One region of the Janthinobacterium svalbardense genome, then DNA from elsewhere that is predicted to be linked to it. Evidence: predicted binding sites of a transcription regulator. Region 1 holds the regulator's gene; the other holds the start of a gene.

Region 1 (11,044 bases):
GGCTCGACCACGATACGACCGGCATGCTGCTGATGTCCGACGATGGCCCCTTTATCCATGCGCAATCGTCGCCGAAGCGTCATGTTCCCAAGATTTATCAGGCTACCACGCAAGCGCCCGTGACCGATGAACTGGTGGCGCAGCTCTTGGCTGGCGTGCAATTGCACGACGAACCGGCCCCGCTGGCGGCCCTCGTCTGCGTCCAGCGTGGAGAATTCCAGCTGGAAATCGTGCTCGAACAAGGCAAATACCACCAGGTCAAGCGCATGCTGGCCGCCGCCGGCAACCATTGCAGCGCGCTGCACCGTTCCGCCATCGGCAGCCTGACGCTGGAGTCGCTGGGCATTGCCGAAGGCGAGTGGTGTTATCTGACTCCCGAGCAGATCGCGCTGCTGGCGTAAATCCCTCCTGACCGTCAAAGCCGGGGATTTCCCGGCTTTTTGACGTCTTTAGCCTCCATTGCCTGCCTAGACGAAGTTTCCCGTACATGAAATTAGCAACTTTGAAAGACGGCACGCGCGACGGCCAGCTGGCTGTCGTCTCGCGCGACCTGAAAACGGCCCATCTGGCCGATGGCATCGCCTCGACCTTGCAAAAGGCGCTCGACGACTGGAGTTTCATCGCGCCCCAGCTCGATTTGCTGTACCAGACCATCAATAGCGGCCGCGGCCATCGCGCCTTCGAGTTCGACCCTGCCAACTGCATGGCGCCCTTGCCGCGCAGCAGCCTGCGCGTGGCTGGCGCATCTTACCTGCAGCAGATCGAGCGGGCCTGCAAGGCCGCTGGCGTTGATGTGCCCACCAACTTGCGCGAAGCGCCGCGCCTGTACCAGGGGGCCAGCGATGATTTCCTCGGCGCTCACGACGACATCACCCTGGCGCACGAACAGTGGGGCATCGATTACGAGGCGGGCATCGCCGCCATCACGGATGACGTGGCCATGGGCTCGACGCCGGACCAGGCGCACCTGAACATCAAGCTGTTGATGCTGGTCAACGATATTACTCTGCGCAATCTGGCGCCCGAGGAGCAGGCCAGCGGCTGCGGCTTCCTGCAATCGAAGCCGGCCATGGCTTGCTCACCGGTGGCCATCACGCCTGACGAGCTGGGCGATGCCTGGCGCGGCGGCAAGGTGCATTACGCGCTGCGCTGCAGCCTGAACGGAAAATTGACGGGCCAGCCCCACGCGGGCGCCGACATGGCGTTTAATTATCCGCAATTGCTTGCGCATCTGTGCCAGACGCGCAACGCGCGCGCCGGCAGCGTGGTCAGTGCGGGCGGTGTCGCCAACAAGGAAATTAAAAAGGGATTTTCCAGCATCGTTGAGCGACGTCACCAGGAGATGATCGCCGATGGCGTCGCCAGCACACCCTATTTGCTGTTCGGTGATGTTGTTCGACTGGAAATGCAGGGCGATGACGGCAAGTCGCTGTTTGGTGCCATCGAGCAGACCGTCAAGCAGGCCGAGGCGCGCAAGTCGCGTTAAGTTTCATCTAGGCAAAGGGAAATACAGGGGAATTGTGCCCCTGTTCCGCCGATGGCGTCCGCACACTTGAACCGATAATGCGTCATGCCCAGTCCGTATTGCGCCTAACCAGGCTGCAGGACTTCACCGGAGTTGATTGATGTCGGAAGACAGCGACGCAGAAAAGACCGAAGCCGCGTCACCGAAGCGCCTCGAGCAGGCGCGTGAGGAAGGCGACGTTCCGCGATCGCGTGAAGTGGCCACGTTTACGGTGTTGATGGCGTCCGGCTGCTGCCTGTGGTTTGCCGGTGACGCCATCGTGCGCCGGCTGACGGCCGTCATGGTCTCCGGCCTGACCCTGGACCGGGAGCAAATCCTCAATCCCGACGCGATGATGTTGCGCATCGGCTACGACGTGGGTTCCGTCTTGCTGACTTGCCTGCCGTACGCGCTGGCGATCATGCTCGTCGCCCTTGCTTCGCCCGTGCTGGTTGGGGGCTGGCTGTTCAGTTCCAAGGCATTCACCCCCAATTTTGGCAAGCTCAACCCGATTCGCGGCCTGGGCAATATGTTTTCGAAGAATGCGCTGGTGGAATTGCTCAAGGCCATCGCCAAGACGCTCGTCGTCGGCGTCGTCGCCTGGATGGTGATGCAGCACCAGAAAGACGCCGTGCTGGGCCTGTCGGTCGAATCCTTGCGCGCCGGTTCGGCCCATCTGATCAGCCTGTTGATTACGGCCTTCCTGATGATCGTGGGCGCGCTGGGCCTGATCGCCGCCATCGACGGCCCGTACCAGATGTGGCATTACGCCAACAAGATGAAAATGTCTTTGCAGGAAGTCAAGCAAGAGTCGAAGGAGTCGGACGGCAATCCGCAGATCAAGGCAAAGATTCGCCAGATGCAGCATGAAATGTCGCGCCGCCGCATGATGGCCGACGTGCCGACGGCCGATGTGGTGGTGACCAATCCTACCCACTACGCGGTGGCCTTGAAGTATGGCGAGAATTCGCGTGGCGCGCCGCAGGTGGTGGCCAAGGGTATCGACGAGGTGGCGGCGAAGATCCGCGAACTGGCGGGCGAACACAAGGTCGCCATCCTGGAAGCGCCGGCCCTGGCGCGTGCGCTGTACCAGCACACGGACATCGGCGACGAGATCCCCGAGGCGCTGTATGGCGCCGTGGCCGAAGTGCTGGCGTATGTGTTCCAGCTGCGCAGCTACGGCAGTGGCCATGGCCAGCGGCCCGACAAGCCGAAAAAACTCGACGTGCCGCCCGAGCTCGATCCGCTCGACCCCGCATCGCAGATCAAGGCCGCAGCAGACGCGGCAGACAAGAATAAAGGAAGTACACCATGAACGGCCTGAGATTGCCAGCCTGGCTCAGCGGTATGAGCGGCAACGCCAGCAAGGGTCTCGCCGCGCCGATCATCATCATCATGCTGCTGGCGATGATGGTGCTGCCGCTGCCGGCCTTTATCCTCGACATCTTTTTCAGTTTCAATATCGCGCTGTCCATCATCGTGCTGCTGACGGCGCTGTACACGGTCAAGCCGCTCGACTTCATGGCCTTCCCGACCATCCTGCTGGTGTCGACCATGCTGCGCCTGTCGCTGAACGTGGCGTCCACGCGCGTGGTGCTGACGGAAGGCCATACGGGCGCCGACGCGGCCGGTAAAGTGATTGAAGCGTTCGGTCACTTCCTGATCGGCGGCAACTACACGGTCGGTATCGTGGTGTTCATCATTTTGACCATCATCAACTTTACCGTCGTGACCAAGGGTGCGGGCCGTATCGCCGAGGTGGGCGCCCGTTTCGCGCTGGACGCCATGCCTGGTAAACAGATGGCCATCGATGCCGACCTGAACGCCGGCCTGATCGGCGAAGACGAAGCGCGCCGCCGCCGCACGGAAGTGGCGCAGGAAGCGGAATTCTATGGCGCCATGGACGGTGCCAGCAAATACGTGCGCGGCGACGCCATCGCCGGCATCATGGTCACCGTCATCAATATCATCGGCGGCTTGCTGGTGGGTTTGCTGCAGCACGACATGGGCTTTGCCGACGCGCTCAAGAACTACACCCTGCTGGCCATCGGTGACGGCCTGGTGGCACAGATTCCTTCGCTGATCATTTCCACGGCGGCCGGTATCGTCGTCTCGCGCGTGGCCAGCGACCAGGACATCGGCACCCAGCTGGTGGGGCAGCTGTTTGCGAAACCGCAAGTACTGTATATCACCGCCGGCATCATCGGCGGCATGGGCTTGATTCCCGGCATGCCGAACATGGTCTTCCTGCTGCTGGCCTCCGCGCTGGCCGGCTCCGCCTATCTGATCAGCAAGAAACGCACGCAGGAAAAAGAAGCGGCCGAGAGGCCGGCCGACGTGCCGCAAGCCACCGTGGCGCCCGAGCAGGAAGAAGCTAGCTGGCAAGACATCATGCCCGTCGATACCCTGGGCCTGGAAGTGGGCTACCGCCTGATTCCCCTGGTCGACAAGACGCAGGGCGGCGAATTGCTCAAGCGCATCAAGGGCATCCGCAAGAAATTTGCCCAGGAAGTGGGCTTTCTGGCGCCGCCCGTGCATATCCGGGACAACCTGGAATTGAAGCCGTCCGCCTACCGCATCACCCTCAAGGGCGTGGAAGTGGGCGTGGGCGAAGCGTTTAACGGGCAGTTCCTGGCCATCAATCCCGGCATGGCCAGCGGCGCCTTGCCGGGTGTGGCCACCAGCGATCCCGCGTTCGGCTTGCCCGCCACCTGGATCGACGCCAGCTTGCGTGACCAGGCGCAATCGATGGGCTACACGGTCGTCGATGCGGGCACCGTGGTGGCCACGCACTTGAACCACCTGATCACCTCGCACGCTTCCGAACTGCTGGGCCGCGCGGAAGTGCAGTCCCTGCTCGATCACCTGGGCAAGGATGCGCCGCGCCTGGTGGAAGACCTGGTGCCGAAGATGTTGTCGCTGTCGACCTTGCAAAAGGTGCTGCAGAACCTGCTGGCCGAGGGCGTGCACATCCGCGACATGCGCAGCATCATCGAAACCCTGGCCGAGCATACGGTCAATACGCAAGACCCGAACGAGCTGACGGCGCTGGTGCGCGTATCCCTGGGCCGCGCCATCGTGCAGCAACTGTTCCCCGGTGCCGCCGAATTGTCCGTGATGACCCTGGACAGCCGCCTGGAGCGCCTGCTGATGCAAGCCATGGGCAATGGCGGCGACGGCGCCGGCATCGAGCCGGGCCTGGCCGATACCATCGCCCACCAGGCAGGGCTGGCCGCGCAGCAGCAGGAAGCGCTGGGCCTGACGCCGGTGCTGCTGGTGCCGGCGCCGCTGCGCGCCCTGCTGTCGCGTTTCCTGCGCCGCGCCTTGCCGCAGCTGAAGGTGCTGTCGCATGCGGAAGTGCCGGAAACCAAGACGATTCGCGTCACCAGCCTGGTGGGCGCGCAATAGTCGGCATTGTTAAGACCGCAAACCCAAGCGAAGGGCCGGGGTCGAACCCGATGGGGGAGTGCGTCCCAATGGGGGCGCACTCCGATCGCGAAGCGACGGGTTGCCGCCTTTTTGCTTATTTTTTAATCAATTTCCTGCCGGCAAACTGAATAACGGGTACTTTCCCGTCCTGTTCCTTCGATCATTTCCTCCAAGCATCGCTAATAATGGAAACTGTCCGGGTGATCTGTGTCCATGTGGAAGACAGCACCCAAGCAACAGGAGTCGACGATGGTCACACAGTTCAGCCAATATTGCGCCACCCCCGCCCTGGGAGGCCGGTCATGAATGTGAAGAAATTTACGGGCGCCTCGTCGCGCGATGCGCTGCGCAAGGTGCGCGAAGCGCTGGGTCCCGATGCCGTGATCCTGTCGAACCGCCAGGCCGATGGCGTGGTGGAAATCCTCGCGCTGGCCAATGACGATGCCGCTTCGCTGGCGTCGCCGCCGGCCGCGTCCGAAATGTCCCAGCCCCGTCCCCAGTTGCAGACCCAGTTCGCCACGCCGCAGCGTCAGGCTGCCCCGGCCCAGCGCCCGGCTGCGCCACGTCCTGCCGCACCGCGCCAGGCTGCCGGCGAGCCAGTGGACATGGCCCGCATGCAGCAGATGATGGCCAGCGCGCTGGCGCACGTCAAAGAGAACGCCGCCGCCGAGATGAGCGGCATGATGAATGAAATCCGCGCCATGCGCGGCATGATGGAAACCCAGCTGGCGGAAATCTCGTGGGGCTCGACGCAGCAGCGCGAGCCGCAAAAAGCCGTGGTGCTGCGCGAAATGCTGGCCGCCGGTTTCTCGGCCAGCCTGGCGCGCTACCTGATCGACAAGCTGCCCGCCGGCCTCGATGGCGCGCAAAGCATGCGCTGGATCAAGACTGTCCTCAGCCGCAATCTGAATACGGTCGCCAATGAAGACGCCATGCTGGAGCAGGGCGGCGTGTTTGCGCTGGTCGGCCCGACCGGTGTCGGCAAGACCACCAGCACGGCCAAGCTGGCGGCCCGCTGCGTGATGCGCCACGGCCCGGAAAAGCTGGCCCTGATCACCACGGACGCCTATCGTATCGGCGCGCACGAACAGCTGCGCATCTACGGCAAGATCCTCGGCGTGATGGTGCATTCGGTGAAGGATGAAGCGGACTTGCGCATCGCCTTGAAAGAATTGAAGAACAAGCACACGGTGCTGATCGATACGGTGGGCGTGAGCCAGCGCGACCAGATGGTGACGGAACAGGTGGCCATGCTGTCGGGTGCCGGCGCCGACGTGAAACGTTTGCTGTGCCTGAACTCCACGGCGACGCAGGAAACCTTGAACGAAGTGGTGCGCGCCTACCAGGGCAGCGGTCTGGCCGGCTGCATCATGACCAAGCTCGATGAAGCGGCCTCGATCGGCAATGTGCTCGACGTGGTGATCCGCCAGAAACTCAACCTGTTTTATGTGTCGAACGGCCAGCGCGTGCCGGAAGACCTGTACCTGGCCGACCGCGGCTACCTGATCGACCGCGCCTTCAAGCTCAAGCGCGATGCGGCGGCGACGCAGTTTTCCGATGCCGAACTGCCGCTCTTGATGGCGCAAGCGGCCGCCCGCAACAATGAAGCGCGCGGGGTGCGCCTTGGCTAATTTCGATTTCGACCAGGCCGAAGGCTTGCGCCGCATGCTGGCTGGCCCGCAGCCGCGCGTCATGACATTTTTATCGGCCACGCCGCAGGACGACAAGGGCGCCATGCTGGTCAACCTGGGCGCCTCGCTGGTCTACGGCGGCAATGACGTGCTGCTGCTCGACGCCAGCGGCGGCAGCGACGGCGTCGCCGCGCGCCTGGGACTGGCGCACGGTGCCAGCCTGCGCGACGTGGCGCGCCAGCAGTGCGCCTTGAACCAGGTCATCCACCAGGTGCCGCAAGGCTTCGGCGTGGCCAGCCTGGGCGCGCGCAACCACCTGATGGACAGCATGGACTATGCGGGCGAGGAAGAACTGCGCCGCCTTGGCAAGACCTTCGAGGTGCTGGCGCGCCAGAGCGGCATCGTGCTGGTCGACGGCATCATGGCCGACGCGGGTGCATGCTTCCCCGTGCCGCTGATGGCCTCGTCCGATATCGTGGTGCAAGTGTCGACCAGTGCCACCTCGATCAAGGCCGCGTACTGCCTGATCAAGCGCCTGAGCCAGGAGCTGGGACGTCGTCCGTTCGGCATTCTCGTCACCGGCGCTTCCGAATCCGAGGCAAAAGTGGTATACGATAATATGGCGCAGGCGGCGAGCCGCTACCTGGCCGTGAAACTGACCTCGATGGGGTCGGTACCTGCCGATGAGTATCTGCACCGCGCGGCGCGTCTGGGCCGCAGCGTGGTCGATGCCTTTCCGCTGGCGGGAGCCTCGGTGGCGTTTCGCGGACTGGCCGAGCGGCTGGCCCGTTCGGCGGCGCCGGTGCTCGGTGGCACCTTGTACCAGACGGGGAGCCCGCACCAGTTCAGCGTCTGAATCCATCATCAGCACACGATAGCAGTTAAAACAATAAGCAGCCTATGTACACGGTCAAAGGGAAATCGAACAAGGACTATTTGCTGACGGAGCACATTCCGCTGGTGAAGCGTCTGGCGCACCATATGAAGGCGAAATTGCCGCCTTCGGTCGAGGTCGATGACCTGATCCAGGCCGGCATGATCGGCCTGCTCGACGCCATCAGCCGCTATGAAGAGACGCATGGCGCACAGTTCGAGACGTATGCCGTGCTGCGTATCCGCGGCGCCATGCTCGACGAATTGCGCACCAGCGACTGGCTGCCGCGCAGCATGCGCCAGAACATGCGCAAGATCGAAGAGGCGATGAGCATTTTGCAGCAGCGCCTGGGACACCCGCCGACGGAGTCGGAAGTGGCAAAATTGCTGAAAATGTCGCTGGTCGACTACCAGGAAATGCTGGGCGACGGCGGCGGCCACCAGTTGCTGTACTACGAAGACTTTCATGACCCGGACGGCAATGACAGCTTTCTCGACCGCCATTGCGTGGACGAGAACAGCGACCCCTTGCGGTCCCTGCTCGATACCGATTTCCGGCAATCCGTGATCGATGCCATCGACGCGCTGCCGCCACGCGAGAAAATGCTCATGGGCCTGTACTACGAAGAAGAGCTGAACCTGAAGGAGATCGGCGCGGTGATGGGCGTGTCCGAATCGCGCGTCTCGCAGCTGCATACCCAGGCCGTCGCGCGCCTGCGGGCAACCTTGAGGGAGCTGGCGTGGACTGGTCCAGCGTAATCGGGCTGGCGCTGGCGCTGGCCGGCCTGCTGGTCGGCCAGGCACTGGAAGGCGGCAAGATGGCCTCCCTGCTGCAGCCGGCCGCCTTTGCCATCGTGGTCATTGGCACCTTCGGCGCCGTGCTGCTGCAAACGCGGCTGCGCACCTTCGTGCGCGGCCTGGAAATGCTGCGCTGGGTCTTCCTGCCGCCAGCCGACACGCGTGCCGCGCTGGCGCGCGACATCGGGCAATGGAGTTTGACGGCGCGCCGCGACGGCCCGCTGGCGCTCGAACGCCTGATGGAAAACACGGCCGACCGCTTCAATGCCAAGGGCTTGCGCATGATCGTCGACGGCATCGCGCCCGACAAGCTGCGCCAGTTGCTCGACGTGGAAATCTCCGCCTACGAGATGGCCGAACGCCAGGCCGTCAAGGTGTGGGAATCGGCGGCCGGCTATTCGCCCACCATCGGCATCCTGGGCGCCGTGCTGGGCCTGATCCACGTGATGGAAAACCTCACCGACCCGAGTAAGCTGGGCAGCGGCATCGCCGTGGCGTTTGTCTCGACGATTTATGGCGTCGGCCTGGCCAATCTGCTGTTCCTGCCGGTGGCGAACAAACTCAAGGCCATCGTTTCGCGCCGCGTACTGCAGTATGAAATCACGGCCGCCGTGCTGTACGACATCGCCACGGGCGACCACACGCGCATCATCGAAGAGCGCGTGGCCAGCCTGCTGCACGAGCACTGAGCATGATGCGGCGCGCGCGCAGGAAGTATGACGAGGAGCCGGACAACCAGGACCGCTGGCTGATCTCGTACGCCGACTTCATCACCTTGCTGTTCGCCTTTTTCGTCGTCATGTACGCGATTTCGCAAGTCAACGAAGGCAAGTACCGCGTCTTCCAGAATGCCATCGGCCAGGCCTTCAGCCTGGAAAAGGGCGCGCCGCCCATCATCATGGAAGCGCCGCAAGCCATTGCGCTGCCGAACCCCGCCCTGAAACGCCGCACGGAAGCCATCCGCCGCGAGCGCGAACACATGACGCGCCTGGCGCAGGACCTGACGTCCACGCTGGCGCCGCTGGTCAAGGAAGGCAAGGTGCGGGTCACGCAGACGAGCCGCGGCGTGAGCGTGGAAATCAATGCCAGCGTGCTGTTCGATCCGGGCGCCGCAGGGCTGACGATGGAGTCGGACCAGGCCTTGCGCGCCGTGGCCGTGCTGCTCAAGGATGACACGCACGACGTGCAGGTAGAAGGACATACGGATGTGCAGCCGATCAGCAATTCGACCTTTGCCTCGAACTGGGAATTGTCGGCCGCGCGCGCCAGCGCCGTGGTGCGCCTGTTCATCGCCAGCGGCGTGCAAGCGTCGCGCCTGACGGCCGTGGGCCACGCCGACAACATCCCCGTGGCGCCGAACGCAACGCCGGAAGGGCGCGCGCGCAACCGCAGGGTCGCCGTGACGATTTTGTCGGGCATCCCCGAGACGGTGACGGAAGTGCCGACGCCGCCCGTCGCACCGGCACCTGCTCCCGCCAACTGAACCCGGCGCTTGGTACAATCGCGCCTTCTCCCTTTTTATCTCTCCATCATGAAAAGCAGTTCCCTGGGCGGTCTCGTGTATTCCACTGAAACGGGCCGCATGTGTCCCGCCTGCCGCCTGCCGCTGGCGCAATGCGCGTGCAAGGCGCAGGCCAAGGTGGCGCCTGCGGGCGATGGCGTGGTGCGCGTGTCGCGCCAGACCAAGGGCCGCGGCGGCAAGAGCGTCAGCGTGGTGAAAGGCCTGGCGCTGGACGCCATCGCGCTGGCCCTGCTGGGCAAGCAGCTGCGCACGCAGTGCGGCTCGGGCGGCACCGTCAAGGATGGCGTGATCGAAGTGCAGGGCGACCACGTGGACACCATCGTGGCTGCGCTGGCCAAACTGGGCCATCAGGCGAAAAAAGCCGGCGGCTGATCGCCCGCGCCGCGTGCGGCATGCCGCCGCGCACCTGTGGTAACGTGCGCTTCCAGTCCACGCACGCCACTCATGATGAATATCAAGCTCACCGGCATCGCCATCGCCGCTGCCATCGCGGCAGCACTGGCGCTGGCGTACTGGCCCGCACCCGACGGCGGCGCGCCGGAATCTGTGGCTATCGCTGCCGCCAGCGCACCAGCGGGGCGCAGCCTGGAATCGTATTTGCATATCGATGCTTCCGTCCCTGCGGCTGACGCGTCCGTTGTCGTTTCCCTGGTGCAGCGGCTCGAACGCCTGGCCGCCAGCGGCAGGCCGGAAGACGCGTATGCGGCCTACAACCTGCTCGACGACTGCATCGTCTTCCAGCGCGAAAGCCGCTTGCCGGGGCTGGAATTCGAGCTGGGCCGCGAGATGACGGCAGAAGAAAAAGCCGCCCAGCAGCAGCTGTGCGCGGGCCTGACGCAGCGCCAGCGCGACGACCGTCTCGGCTACCTGGCCACTGCCGCGAAGGCGGGCGTGCCGGGCGCCGCCACCCTGTTCCTGTCGGAAGGGCCGTTCGGCGACCGCAGCGCGTTGCGCAACCGTCCCGACGATCCGCTGGTGCAGGCATGGAAGCGGCAAGCCATCGCCCAGCTGACGGCGCAGGCGGATGAAGCTGAACTCTCCAGCGTGGCGACCCTGATGATGACCTACCTGCGCGATGGCGAGATGGTGCAGAAAGATGCGCCGCAAGCGTATGGCTACCTGCTGGCCCTGCGCCTCGTCTACGACGACATCCTCGCTCCCGGCGTCACCAATCCGTATCAGGATGAATACTGGCACTGGCTGCAGGATGAGCTGACCCCGGCGCAGCAGGCTGCCGCCGCAGCGAAGGGGCAAGCCATCGCGGCGAAATTTCGCCAGCATACGGGG
Region 2 (11,044 bases), 2.8 Mb from region 1:
CTGATCTTGCTGCGGGGTCGGCTTCATGGCGCTCCTGTCATCGATGGGCGCATTTTACGCTGCCGGCCGGCTCCCCGTCCGGCAGCGCTCATGTCTACCAGACGCGCACACGCTGTTGCGGCGCCAGGTACAGCTGCTGTCCCGGCTGGACATCGAAGGCCGGGTACCAGGCGTCGAGGTTGCGCACGGTGGCGGCGCGGTATTGCGCCGGCGCATGGCCATCCGTGAGGATTTGCTGGCGCGCCGCCGCTTCGCGCGCCTTGCTGCGCCAGCTGACGCCGTAGCCGATGAAGAAATCGCGGTCCGCGTTCGCCTGCGCCGGCTTGCCCTGTTGCGACAGGGTGAACGCATCATGCGCGGCCGCCACGCCGGCCAGGTCGGCCAGGTTTTCGCTGAGTGTCAGCTGGCCATTCACGGCCAGGTCGGGAAACGGCTTGTAGGCCGCGAACTGCGCCACCAGCTGCTGGGATGCCGACTGGAAATGCGCCAGGTCGGCCGGCGTCCACCAGTCGCGCAGCTTGCCCTGGGCGTCGAACTGGGCGCCCTGGTCGTCGAAGCTGTGGCTGATCTCGTGGCCGATGGTGGCGCCGATGCCGCCATAGTTGGCCGCATCGGACGCCTGCGGGTCGAAGAATGGCGGCTGCAGGATGGCGGCAGGGAAGTTCAACGCATTTTGCAGCGGCAGGTTGACGGCGTTGACCAGCTGTGCCGGCATGGCCCAGGCCTTGCGGTCGGGGGAATGGCTCAGCTTGGCCAGTTCCTGCCGGTAATGAAACTGTTCCGCCCGCTGCACATTGCCCAGCGCGTCGCCGCGCACCACGCGCAAGCCCGCATAGCTGTCCCAACGCTCGGGATAGCCCACGCCCACGTACAGGGTCTTGAGTTTTTCCTGCGCCTGCGCCTTGGTGGCGGGCGCCATCCAGTCCAGCTTGTCGATGCGGCGCGAGAAGGCGGCGACGATATTCGTCACCATGTCTTGCACGCGGGCTTTCGATTCCGGCGGGAAGTAACGTTCCACGTACAGCTTGCCGACGGCGTCGCTCAAGGCCGCATTCGTCGCCGCCAGCGCCCGCTTGCTGCGCGGCGACTGCTGCGGCGTGCCGCTCAGGGTGCTGCCATAGAAGGCGAAGCGCTGCCCGGCGGCCGCCTTCGGCAGAATCGTGCTGAAATGGTTGATGGCGTGGAAGGCCAGGAAATCCTTCCACGTGGCCAGCGGCACGCTTGCCACCAGCGCGGCGCTGCCCGTCATGGCCGCCGGGTGCCAGACGATGAAATCCGTCTGCTGGCTCAGCCCTGCCGCCTGGAAGAAGGCTTTCCAGTCCAGGCCCGGCGCCTTGCTGGCGAAGTCGGCGGCACGCCAGGCGTTATTGCCCTTGGCCACATCGGCCGAATCTTCGCGGCTGGCGTGACTGGCGGCAATCTGCTGCTCCAGCGCAAACACGCGCGCGGCGCGGGCCGGCGCATCGCTGTAGCCGGCCTGCTTGAGCATGGCGGCGATATGCGCCTGGTAGCCCGTGCGCAAGCCCTGCATGCGCGCGCTGTCGCCCTGGTAGAAGGCGCGGTCCGGCAAGCCCAGCCCGCCCTGCAGCAGATAAGCCACATTGCGTGTGGTGTCGTTCAAGTCTTGCGCCACCCACAGGCCGAACAGGTTTTCCGTATGAAAATTGGTGGCGTTGAGCGGATCGACATCGGCGCGCAAGCTCTCGCCCAGCGCACGGGCCAGCCCTGCCTGGTCACGTATGCCATCGATCTTCTTGAGCAACGGCTTGATCGGCGCCCAGCCTTTCGCTTCGATAGCCGCTTCATCCATCCAGGAACGGTAAAAATCGCTGACCTGACGCGCGCAGGCATCCGCCTGTGGTGCCGCCGCCAGGCCTTCGACGAGGCCGATGATGCGCTCGTTGGTCGCGTTGGCAAGGATGGCGAACGAGCCCCAGCTGCTGCGGTCGGCGGGAATTTCCGTGCTGCGCAGCCAGTCGCCATTCACGTAGTCATAGAAGTCGTCACCAGGCAAGACTTTGACGGGGACAGCGGCAGTGGCGCCGGCGGCCTGGCCGTGCGCCTGGGCCGGCAAACCGGCCAGCGAGACGCCGGCCAGGGCGAGGACGATGGCAGCCTGGACTGGCGTCCGGGACCAGGAAAAACGCAAACTGTGCATGGCGATCCTTTCGATGAAAACAAGAAAATCATAGCCTGAAATCATACCTTTTTTGAGCCCAAAAACCGTCCCCAAACTTTTTTTCATGCGGACAAAAAATCGGCTTATAGTTGCACGACCCCGTGCCGCGTGTACGCCAAAGGAGATTGCCATGCAACTGGAAGCGCTGTTCCAGCAACCCCACGCCCTGCCTGTCGCCCCGAAGATCGTCAATGAACTGGTGCGCAGTTTCGACAACCCCGCCATTGCCACCGAAGACATCGCGCGCCAACTGGGAGCGGACCCGGTGCTGAGCGCCAAGCTGCTGCGGCTGGCCAACTCGGCCTATTACCACGTCTCGCGCAGCGTCGGCACGGTGGAAGACGCCGTGCTGATGCTCGGTTTTGTGACCGTGCGCACCCTCGTCATCAGCTCGGGCCTGGTCAGCGGCTACAAGACCGTGCCCGGCCTGGATCTGCCGCAGTTCTGGCGCTACAGCCTGCACAGCGCCGTGTCGGCCCGCTGGATCGCCAGGCAGACGGGCGACAACCAGGACCTGGCGTTCACCGTCGGCATGATGCATGCAATCGGTCAACTGGTGATCCATGCCGCCATGCCCGAGCAAGCCATGCAGCTCGACAAGATCGCGCCGCCGCTCGATGCGCGCCGGCTCGATGCGGAACGGGTGTCGCTGGGCTATGACTATGCGCAAGTGGGTGCAGAACTGACGCGCCGCTGGAAGTTCCCCGCCACCTTTGCCGAGGCCATCGCCGCCTTTCCAGATCCGCTGGCCAAAGCGCCCTTGAACCGCCTGGCCGCCATCGTGCACCTGGCCGCCTGGCGCGCGCGCATCGATGAAAACCAGTTGAGCAATGAAGAAATCATCGCCTGCTACCCCAGCGACGTGGCTGAAGCACTGGGTTTACCGCCCTCGGTGCTGGTGGACAAGATGCCGCCGCCTGCCGAACTGAGCGCTGGGCTGGAAGAACTCGTCAAATAAACCGCTCGCGGCCGGAATCGTCACCCCAGCATCCATGCGGGTTTTGCGGGCGATTCCGGCGGCCAGCCAAAACCATACACATTATTTTTACTTTTTTTTCAAAAACACCCTCAAGTTCCCGCTGAACCTGCCGCTAATCTGGACAAGCGGTAATCCATTCACTAGTTACGGGTGTGCTCATGACCTCCAACGACGTTCTCTCGATGTATGAAAATATTGCAGGAATGACCAACAAAATGGTCGTGGCCGCACGTTCGAGCGACTGGGATGGCCTCGATACCCTGGAAAACCAGTGCGCCAGCGCCGCCAGCGCGACCTTGACGGGCAGCATGCCTGCCCAGGTCGGCGCCTCGCGTTTGCGCAAGATCGACTTGCTCAAGCAAATCCTGGCGAATGACCGCGAAATCCGCGCCATCACGGAACCGTGGATGACGCAGCTGTCGAATTCCATGCCAGGATCGCACGCTCGCATGTAATTCAATATGCAAGCTTGCCACGCCAGAAACGATAAAAGCACCCTCGGGTGCTTTTTTTACGTCTGCCGCCGTGCCGGGGAGCGCGCCATCTGCGGCACTCAAAAAGCAAGGAGGGAAAATTTGGAAGGCGAACCCCAGGTATCTCCTGGCGTCGCCTCGCTGCCGGTTGCATCCGGCGTTCGCGAGCACATCGTCGGCATCGCAAACCGCTTCCAGACCCAGGCGTTTATGCAACGCTACACCTGTTTTGCCGCGCCACACTATCGTTGGTGACTGCGACAGGCTGGGACTGTTTTGTCGTAGAGCAAGTCCACTGAGTTAATCATATCACCATCTTTGAAAAATAGGCAACACGATAGCCAGGTACTTTCTGTATTTTTTGAATATCTTTTTTTATATCAAATTTTTAGCGCGGTCTTGCAGCAGCATTAACGCGAGAACGGCTCCGCTTCCGCGTCGGCCACGTCCTCCCCCACCGCCTCCGTCAGCACCGGCACTTCTTTCTTGCGGCCGAACGGCTTGCGCAGCAGGACCCAGTACTTCGACGGCGCGCCCGGCCCCGCCGCTTGCTTGCGCTTGCGCACGACATACACGATGAGCGCCGTCAACAACAGGAAGGCCAGGGTGCCGATACCGAGCCACAGCAAGCCGTTGCCGCCCGTTTTCTTTTCCTTGTCGGCTGCCGGCGCCGCGTGCAGGGGCTGAGGCTTGGCATGGGGCGCCTCCGCAACGACTGACGCTGCGGCAGACGGAACGGCGCCAACGGCGGCGGGCAGCGCCAGCGCTTTTTGCAAGGCGCCGATCTTGCCTTCCAATTCACCAAGCTTTTCATTCAGGGCCGCGTTTTTCTCATCCAGCGCCACGCACGCTTGCGCCTGCCCAGCATCCGCCTGGGGCGCGCAGGCGGCCACGGGCGCCCTGGCGCGGCGCAACGGCAGTGGGCGCAGCGCCGGGGCAGCCGCCATGGGCGCGGCGCGCGGCGGCACAAACACGCGCTTCGGACGCACCAGACCCTCGGCGCGCGCGCGGGCTGCCAGCGCGGCGGCATCGGGCGGCGGCGCGCCGGGCGCAGCGCGCGGCAGCGGCACAGGCACGGGCGCCGGAATGACGGGCCGGACAGGCGCACTGGCAGCGGCGGCGGCAGTGACAGGTGGCGCCGGCGTCAGCCACAACGTACCGAGGCGCACGAGGGCGCCGCTACCATTGCCCAGTAACAAATACAAATGCACATGCCCCGCCTGGATCGCTTGCCGGGTAGTCACGCGCACATACTGCCGCCCACCCCGCTCCAGCGGGCTGATCGTCAAGGTTTGCAAGGCCGGGTCCATGCCGATGCCGCCGCCCCGGTACACATCGGGCGAGGCCAGGCGCACGCTTACGCCGTTGACATCTTCGGGCGCCAGAGCCGTCAATTCAATCTCGGCCAGCAAGGGCTGCCCCACATGCGACAGCACCGCCATCTCGCCCAGTTCGGCCGCCATCACGGGCGGCAAGGCCAGGCTGGCGGCGGCGCACGCGATCAGGGACCAACGAGGAACAATGCTGCTTTGCATGGACTGATCGCTTTGATAACAAGATAGGAAGGGGAGCTCGTCTCTCTTTAACGGCAGGAAATCGCAAAAATATAGATGGGCCATGGCAAAAATGATGCAATACAGCATCATCCTGTGTCTTTTTGACGTCTGGAGTACACTCGATCCACCTCCATCGATGAAAGGGATGCCATGAGTAGCAGAATCGAACGCGACAGTTTCGGCCCGATCGACGTACCCGCCGACCGGCTTTGGGGAGCGCAAACACAGCGCTCGCTTGAGCACTTCCATATCTCCACGGAAAAGATGCCGCCTGAACTGATCGCCGCCCTGGCCACCGTCAAGCGCGCGGCCGCCCACGTCAACCTGGACCTGGGCCTATTGGATGGCAAGAAGGCCATCGCCATCACGCAAGCGGCCGACGAAGTGCTGGCCGGCAAGCATGACGCAGAATTCCCGCTGGCCGTCTGGCAGACGGGCTCTGGCACGCAAAGCAATATGAACATGAATGAAGTGCTGGCCAACCGCGGTTCCGAGCTGATCGGCGGCTTGCGGGGAGAGGCGCGCCTGCTGCACCCGAACGACGACGTCAACCTGGGCCAGTCCTCGAACGACATCGTTCCCACCGCCATCCATGTGGCGGCCGCCCTGAGCGTCGCCAACACGGTCCTGCCGCCGCTGCGCCAGCTGCGCGCGACGCTCGACGCGAAAGCCACGGAGTTTGCCGACATCGTCAAGATCGGTCGCACGCATTTGCAGGATGCCACGCCCTTGACCCTGGGCCAGGAATTTTCCGGCTATGTGGCGCAGCTGGAGTTTGCCGAGCACATCATCACGGCAGCGCTGCCGCCGCTGCTGCAACTGGCCGCCGGCGGCACGGCCGTGGGCACGGGATTGAATGCCCACGTGGAATTTGCCGGCCGCATTGCCGCAGAACTGGCGCGCCTGACGGGCCAGCCATTCGAGACGGCCAGCAACAAGTTTGCCGCCCTGGCCGCCCATGATGCCTTGGTAGCCGCCCATGGCGCGCTGAAAACCCTGGCCACGGCGCTGATGAAAATCGCCAACGACGTGCGCTGGATGGCGTCCGGTCCCCGTTCCGGCCTCGGTGAAATCACCATCCCTGAAAACGAGCCAGGCAGTTCCATCATGCCGGGCAAGGTCAATCCCACCCAGTGCGAAGCACTGACCATGCTGTGCTGCCAGGTGTTCGGCAACGACGTGGCCATCACGGTTGGCGGCGCCTCGGGCAATTTCGAGCTGAACGTCTTCAAGCCCTTGATTGCGCACAACTTCCTGCAAAGCGCGCGCCTGCTGGGCGACGGCATGCGCAGCTTCGACGTGCATTGCGCGCACGGCATCGCGCCGAACCGTGGTCGCATCGCCGAACTGATGGAACGTTCCCTGATGCTGGTCACGGCCCTGGCGCCCCACATCGGCTACGACAAGGCGGCGCAAATCGCTAAGCAGGCCCAGCATGAAGGCACGACCCTGAAGCAAGCGGCACTGGCCCTGGGCTTTGTGACGGAAGAGCAATTCAGTGCGTGGATCGTGCCCCTGGAGATGACGCAGCCCAACAAAAGTTAAGGCTCAGCCTGCATTCCCCCTCGCTTCATGTAAACTATGACCTTAGTTGACACTGTCTTTCAGTGTTGAAAACACATCGTTGCAATAAGGGATACAATGCAAAAAGTAAGCTTTGATTTAACATCCGAGTTCGTCGAGCTGAACCAGCTGTTGAAGCTGGTCGGCTTGTGCGACAGCGGTGGCGCAGGCAAGGTCATGGTCGATAGTGGCGTGGTGAAGGTCGATGGCAAGAAGGAATTGCGCAAGACCGCCAAGATCCGCGCGGGCCAGGTCGTCAGCGTGGGCGATATCCGTATCACGGTCGTCGCTCCCGCCTGATTCCGGCATGGGGTGCGAAAGCAGACCCATGCGTCCAGCCAACCTGCCTGCCCGGCTGCCCAAGTCAAGCTGCGACACGTCGTTATTGTCAGATAAATATCGATTGCAGAAGGGGAGCGCCATGGACCAGCCCGAACAAGGTACGCGCAGCCAGGAACGCCTGATCGGCGACTTGCGCCAGGTGATAGAAAACGCGGAAGAATTACTGCGTAATACAGACAAGTACACCAGCAGCCTGTATCAGAGCGCGCGCGCCAGGCTGGAACTGGCCCTCGTCGCGGCCACGGCCGAACTGGCCCGCTTTGAAGAGGAGCAAGTGACGCGCATGATGGACGCCACCCTGGCCGCGAATGCCTTGTACCGCGATCAGACGGGCGAAGCGCGCCTGCTGCGGGCCTTCGCGTAAACAGTCACGCCGCCAATACCGCATGCGCCAGCCACTGGCGCAGGTGGGCGGCCAGGTCGAATGCCGGGTCCCGCTCGAACGCCGCATCGAGCGCGGCGCCAAACGTTTGCCCCTGCCGCAAGGCCAGCAAGGCCGCATGCGCGGCCGCATCCACTCGCAGCACCTGCGCCTTCCAGCGCGCCCGGCATACCAATGTCCAGCTGGCCACCTGCATATCGTGCGGAAACCTCCCCAGCCCTTCACCCTCCTGATGCGCCTGCCACAGGGCCGCCACTTGCCAGTCGGATGCCAGCAAGGCGCAAGCGGGATGCAAGGTAAAACGGCGCGCCTCCAGTTGATCAGGATGCAAGGCGGCCAGCGACTCGGGCGCCAGCGCCTGTGCATCGGCCGCGTAATGGGCCAGGTGCACGGCCCATTCCAGGCGCGCCATGTCGGGCAAATACGGGAGTGCGGCCACAGGCGGGAAAGCAGCCAGAAAATCGGCGAAACGGGCACCAAACTGCGTCAAATCGGCGTTATCTGACGGATACTGGCGGCCGTACGCGCGCGCCAGGCCGCCAAAAAAATCCGCGCCCACCAGCGCCAGCACGACGGGATAAGCGTGGCCCAGGGTACGGCGCCAGGTGGCGCTCAGATTGCCGCGGTACAGTGCGAAACGCTGCGGCACCGCCTCTCCCGCGAACGATGGCAACGTTGCCGCAGTATCGAGCAAGGCCGTGGCAAACGCTTGCTGGCCGGCCGCCAGCGCAGCATGGGACACAGGCGGCGACTCAGGCGGTGGCGGCAGCGCTGCTCCCTGCCATGGCGCTTGCGGCGCATGGCGCGCCAGCATGGCTTGCGCCTTGTCCGCTTCGCCCAGCAGGATATCGAGCGGCGGCAAATCCGTATCCCATTCGACCAGGGTGGGCACGGCGCCAAAGCGCAGCAAGGCGGCCGCATACAAGTCCCAGACGGGCTCGGCCACGGCGGCGCCATGGTGGTCGATCACGGCGTGCGGCGTCAGCAGATGGCCGCCCAGGTGCAGTTCGCCCACGCTGCCCGGCGCGATGCTTTGCATGGCAAGCAGGGCGTCTTCGCCGTGGTTGCACTGATTCACATACAAGTTGTTGATATCGAGCAGCAGCCCGCAGCCGCTGCGGCGCGCCAGTTCCGCCAGGAATTGCGCCTCGCTCATGGCATCGTCGGCAAAACGCAGGTAAGTCGAGACATTCTCCAGCAAGATCGGCCTTTTCAGCACATCCTGCACCCTCCCCACTCTGGCGCACAGCAAATCCAGGGCGGCACCATTCAAGGCCAGCGGCAACAGATCATTGAGTTGCTGCTGCGCCACGGCACCCCAGCACAGGTGTTCCGACACGAGGGCCGGCTCGATGCGCTCCTCCACGGCGCGCACGCGCTGCAGGTGCGCTTCGGAAAAGCCGCGCGCGGAACCCAGGCCCAGTCCCACGCCATGCAGGCTGAGCGGGTAATCCTGGCGCAGGGTCTGCAACACATGACTATCCCAGCCAGATGGCTGCAGATAATTTTCGGTATGTACTTCCAGCCAGCCCACGGCGGGCCGGTGCGTCAGAAAATCGCGGTAGTGCGCGGCGCGCAGGCCGACGCCGGCAAGCGCTCGAAGTGGCTGCGGCATGGGCAAGCGGCGAGAGCTTACGGCTGCGTGGCCGGTTTGGCGGCCTTCCCGGCCTTGATGGGTTTGACGGAGCCGCCCGCCTGTTCGCACGTGCCCTTGGCAACATACGCCCATTCCGTGGGCAGGTTGTCCGCCTCGGCCTGGCCCGCGCAGGAATGCGCGCCATCGGACGAGGCGCAATCGTTCTGCCCTGCCTTGGCGACGCCGTAGCATTTTTCCTTGTCGCCAGGGGCGGGACCATCGTGTGCGGCCGCGTTGACGGTGGTGCCGGCGCAGAGGCCCGCGAGGGCGGCGGCGATGAAAGCTTGACGTTTATTCATGGGGATTCCTCTTGCATGGGTCAAAGTAATGGCACGCCCCAGGCTACACTATGGGCAACGCGAGGTGATGGACGTCATTTTACTGAATCGGCGGCGCCATGGCGAACCATGGTCAATTAATCAACTTGACAGGAGCAGGGAAAAAGCGAAAAGACAGACAAAAACGCCCACGCCACCGTCGATGACGGTGGATTGGGCATGGGCACGGCAAAGCGCCAGACGGGCGCTACAGACCTGCGCTCAGGCTGTCGTATTGATGCGGTTACCGAGGTGAGCCGGCAGACTTGGCGCCGACTGTATCGGTGGCAACGCTTCCAGCAAGGCAGTGGCGGTCGAACTTTGAATATCCTGGGCTTTTTTCAGGACAGTCAAACCGACGGCTTGCCGCGTGCCTGTCTCCGCCATCGTGGTTGACAGTTGAGCAATGCTTCCGACGTCCATACATTTCTCCAATGAGGTTCTACCAGTATTAACGGATGGCGGCAGCAAACCTTTAGCTTATTTTTCCAGCTTATTTTCCAGCTGCAGCAGCAACCAGGCCAGCACGTGCTCGCGCGCATTCAAGTCCAGCCATTGCACGCCCTCGCGCAGGTCGGCCGGCGCCGGGCTATCGGAGGCGACGGCGATCACATGCGGGTCATGCGGATACAGGGGAGCCTGCCCCACTTCCGGGCGGAATACTTCCAGCTTGGGAATGGGGTCCGTCTTGAAACCTTCGACCAGGGTCAGGTCCGCCGGCCCCATGCGTGCCAACTGCTGCGCCATGCTCGGTTCCGGCGCGCCGCGCAACTCATGCACGATGGCAAAGCGGTACGGCGACGCCACCAGTACTTCCGCCGCCCCTGCCAGGCGCAAGCGGGCGCTGTCTTTTTGCGGCGGCTCCAGCGCCAGGTCATGATGGCTGTGCTTGACCAGGTTGACGCGCAAGCCGCGTGCCGCCAGTTCCTTCACCACAAATTCCAGCAGGGTCGTCTTGCCGCTACCGGAACGGCCGATCACACCCAGTACCGGGTGGGCGGGCATCGCATCGTGCATGGTCACTCCTTGATTGAGAAGCAGTGATTATACGCAGCCCTAGCGGCGCCAGCGCCCGGCGCGGGCGCCATGCATTGCCCAACTCATTGTCCAGCTCATTGTCCAGCTCATTGTCCAGCTCAAGCGCCTGCGACTTTGCCACCCTGCCGCCGGCGCCGGCCCGACGGCCCGGGCGCTGCCTGCGCATACCTGGCCCAGCGCGCCAATTGCCGATGCGCAGCGATCACGCCCGCCTCGGCATCGGATTGCACGGGCACGGCGGCAACGGCAGCCATCTCGCCGGCCTGCGCCAGCGGGGCGAAATCGTGCGCCCGCACATCCGCTTCCCATGCGGCCCGCTGCGCCAGCACAGCAAAGGGCACGACGGGCGCCGCGCGCGGCTGCGCCAGGGTCAGCACGGCGCCCAGGCCGCTGGCGGCCGCCACGCGCGCGCCCATCTGGGGCAAGCCACCATCGGCGGCGCGGCAAAAGCGCTGCAGGATGGTTTTGATGATCGACGTGTGATCGACTACCTCGTGGCTGACGCTGCCCGGCGCGATCAGCGGCGACACCAGCAGCATGGGCACGCGCACGCCGTACTGGCGAAACGCGGGGTCGTCG

What was found. Region 1 encodes FliA, which starts transcription of late flagellar genes. Its sites were predicted from a motif close to CTAAAGTTTNNNNNNNNNNNGCCGNTA; they were not measured.
Region 2: a site for FliA is predicted at 3,247-3,273, ahead of CNX70_RS07635 (flagellar protein FliT). Genes of this name have one in related genera too.

Annotation. Positions count from the first base shown of each region.
Region 1 covers NZ_CP023422.1:5,257,925-5,268,968, reverse strand. Annotated here, with positions in the region: gene CNX70_RS23470 (pseudouridine synthase) at 1-401, shown strand, start outside; gene CNX70_RS23465 (fumarylacetoacetate hydrolase family protein) at 488-1,486, shown strand; gene flhB (flagellar biosynthesis protein FlhB) at 1,626-2,819, shown strand; gene flhA (flagellar biosynthesis protein FlhA) at 2,816-4,912, shown strand; gene flhF (flagellar biosynthesis GTPase FlhF) at 5,236-6,564, shown strand; gene CNX70_RS23445 (MinD/ParA family ATP-binding protein) at 6,557-7,420, shown strand; gene CNX70_RS23440 (RNA polymerase sigma factor FliA) at 7,465-8,196, shown strand; gene CNX70_RS23435 (flagellar motor protein) at 8,178-8,924, shown strand; gene motD (flagellar motor protein MotD) at 8,930-9,718, shown strand; gene CNX70_RS23425 (translation initiation factor Sui1) at 9,767-10,129, shown strand; gene CNX70_RS23420 (hypothetical protein) at 10,202-11,044, shown strand, end outside.
Region 2 covers NZ_CP023422.1:1,745,167-1,756,210, reverse strand. Annotated here, with positions in the region: gene CNX70_RS07650 (class I SAM-dependent methyltransferase) at 1-27, opposite strand, end outside; gene CNX70_RS07645 (M13 family metallopeptidase) at 95-2,158, opposite strand; gene CNX70_RS07640 (HDOD domain-containing protein) at 2,310-3,137, shown strand; gene CNX70_RS07635 (flagellar protein FliT) at 3,317-3,613, shown strand; gene CNX70_RS28065 (hypothetical protein) at 3,734-3,886, shown strand; gene CNX70_RS07630 (type IV pilus assembly protein FimV) at 4,042-5,166, opposite strand; gene fumC (class II fumarate hydratase) at 5,338-6,732, shown strand; gene CNX70_RS07620 (RNA-binding S4 domain-containing protein) at 6,829-7,050, shown strand; gene CNX70_RS07615 (hypothetical protein) at 7,172-7,456, shown strand; gene bufB (MNIO family bufferin maturase) at 7,461-9,089, opposite strand; gene CNX70_RS07605 (BufA1 family periplasmic bufferin-type metallophore) at 9,107-9,409, opposite strand; gene CNX70_RS07600 (YjfB family protein) at 9,650-9,850, opposite strand; gene mobB (molybdopterin-guanine dinucleotide biosynthesis protein B) at 9,908-10,444, opposite strand; gene CNX70_RS07590 (alkaline phosphatase family protein) at 10,564-11,044, opposite strand, start outside.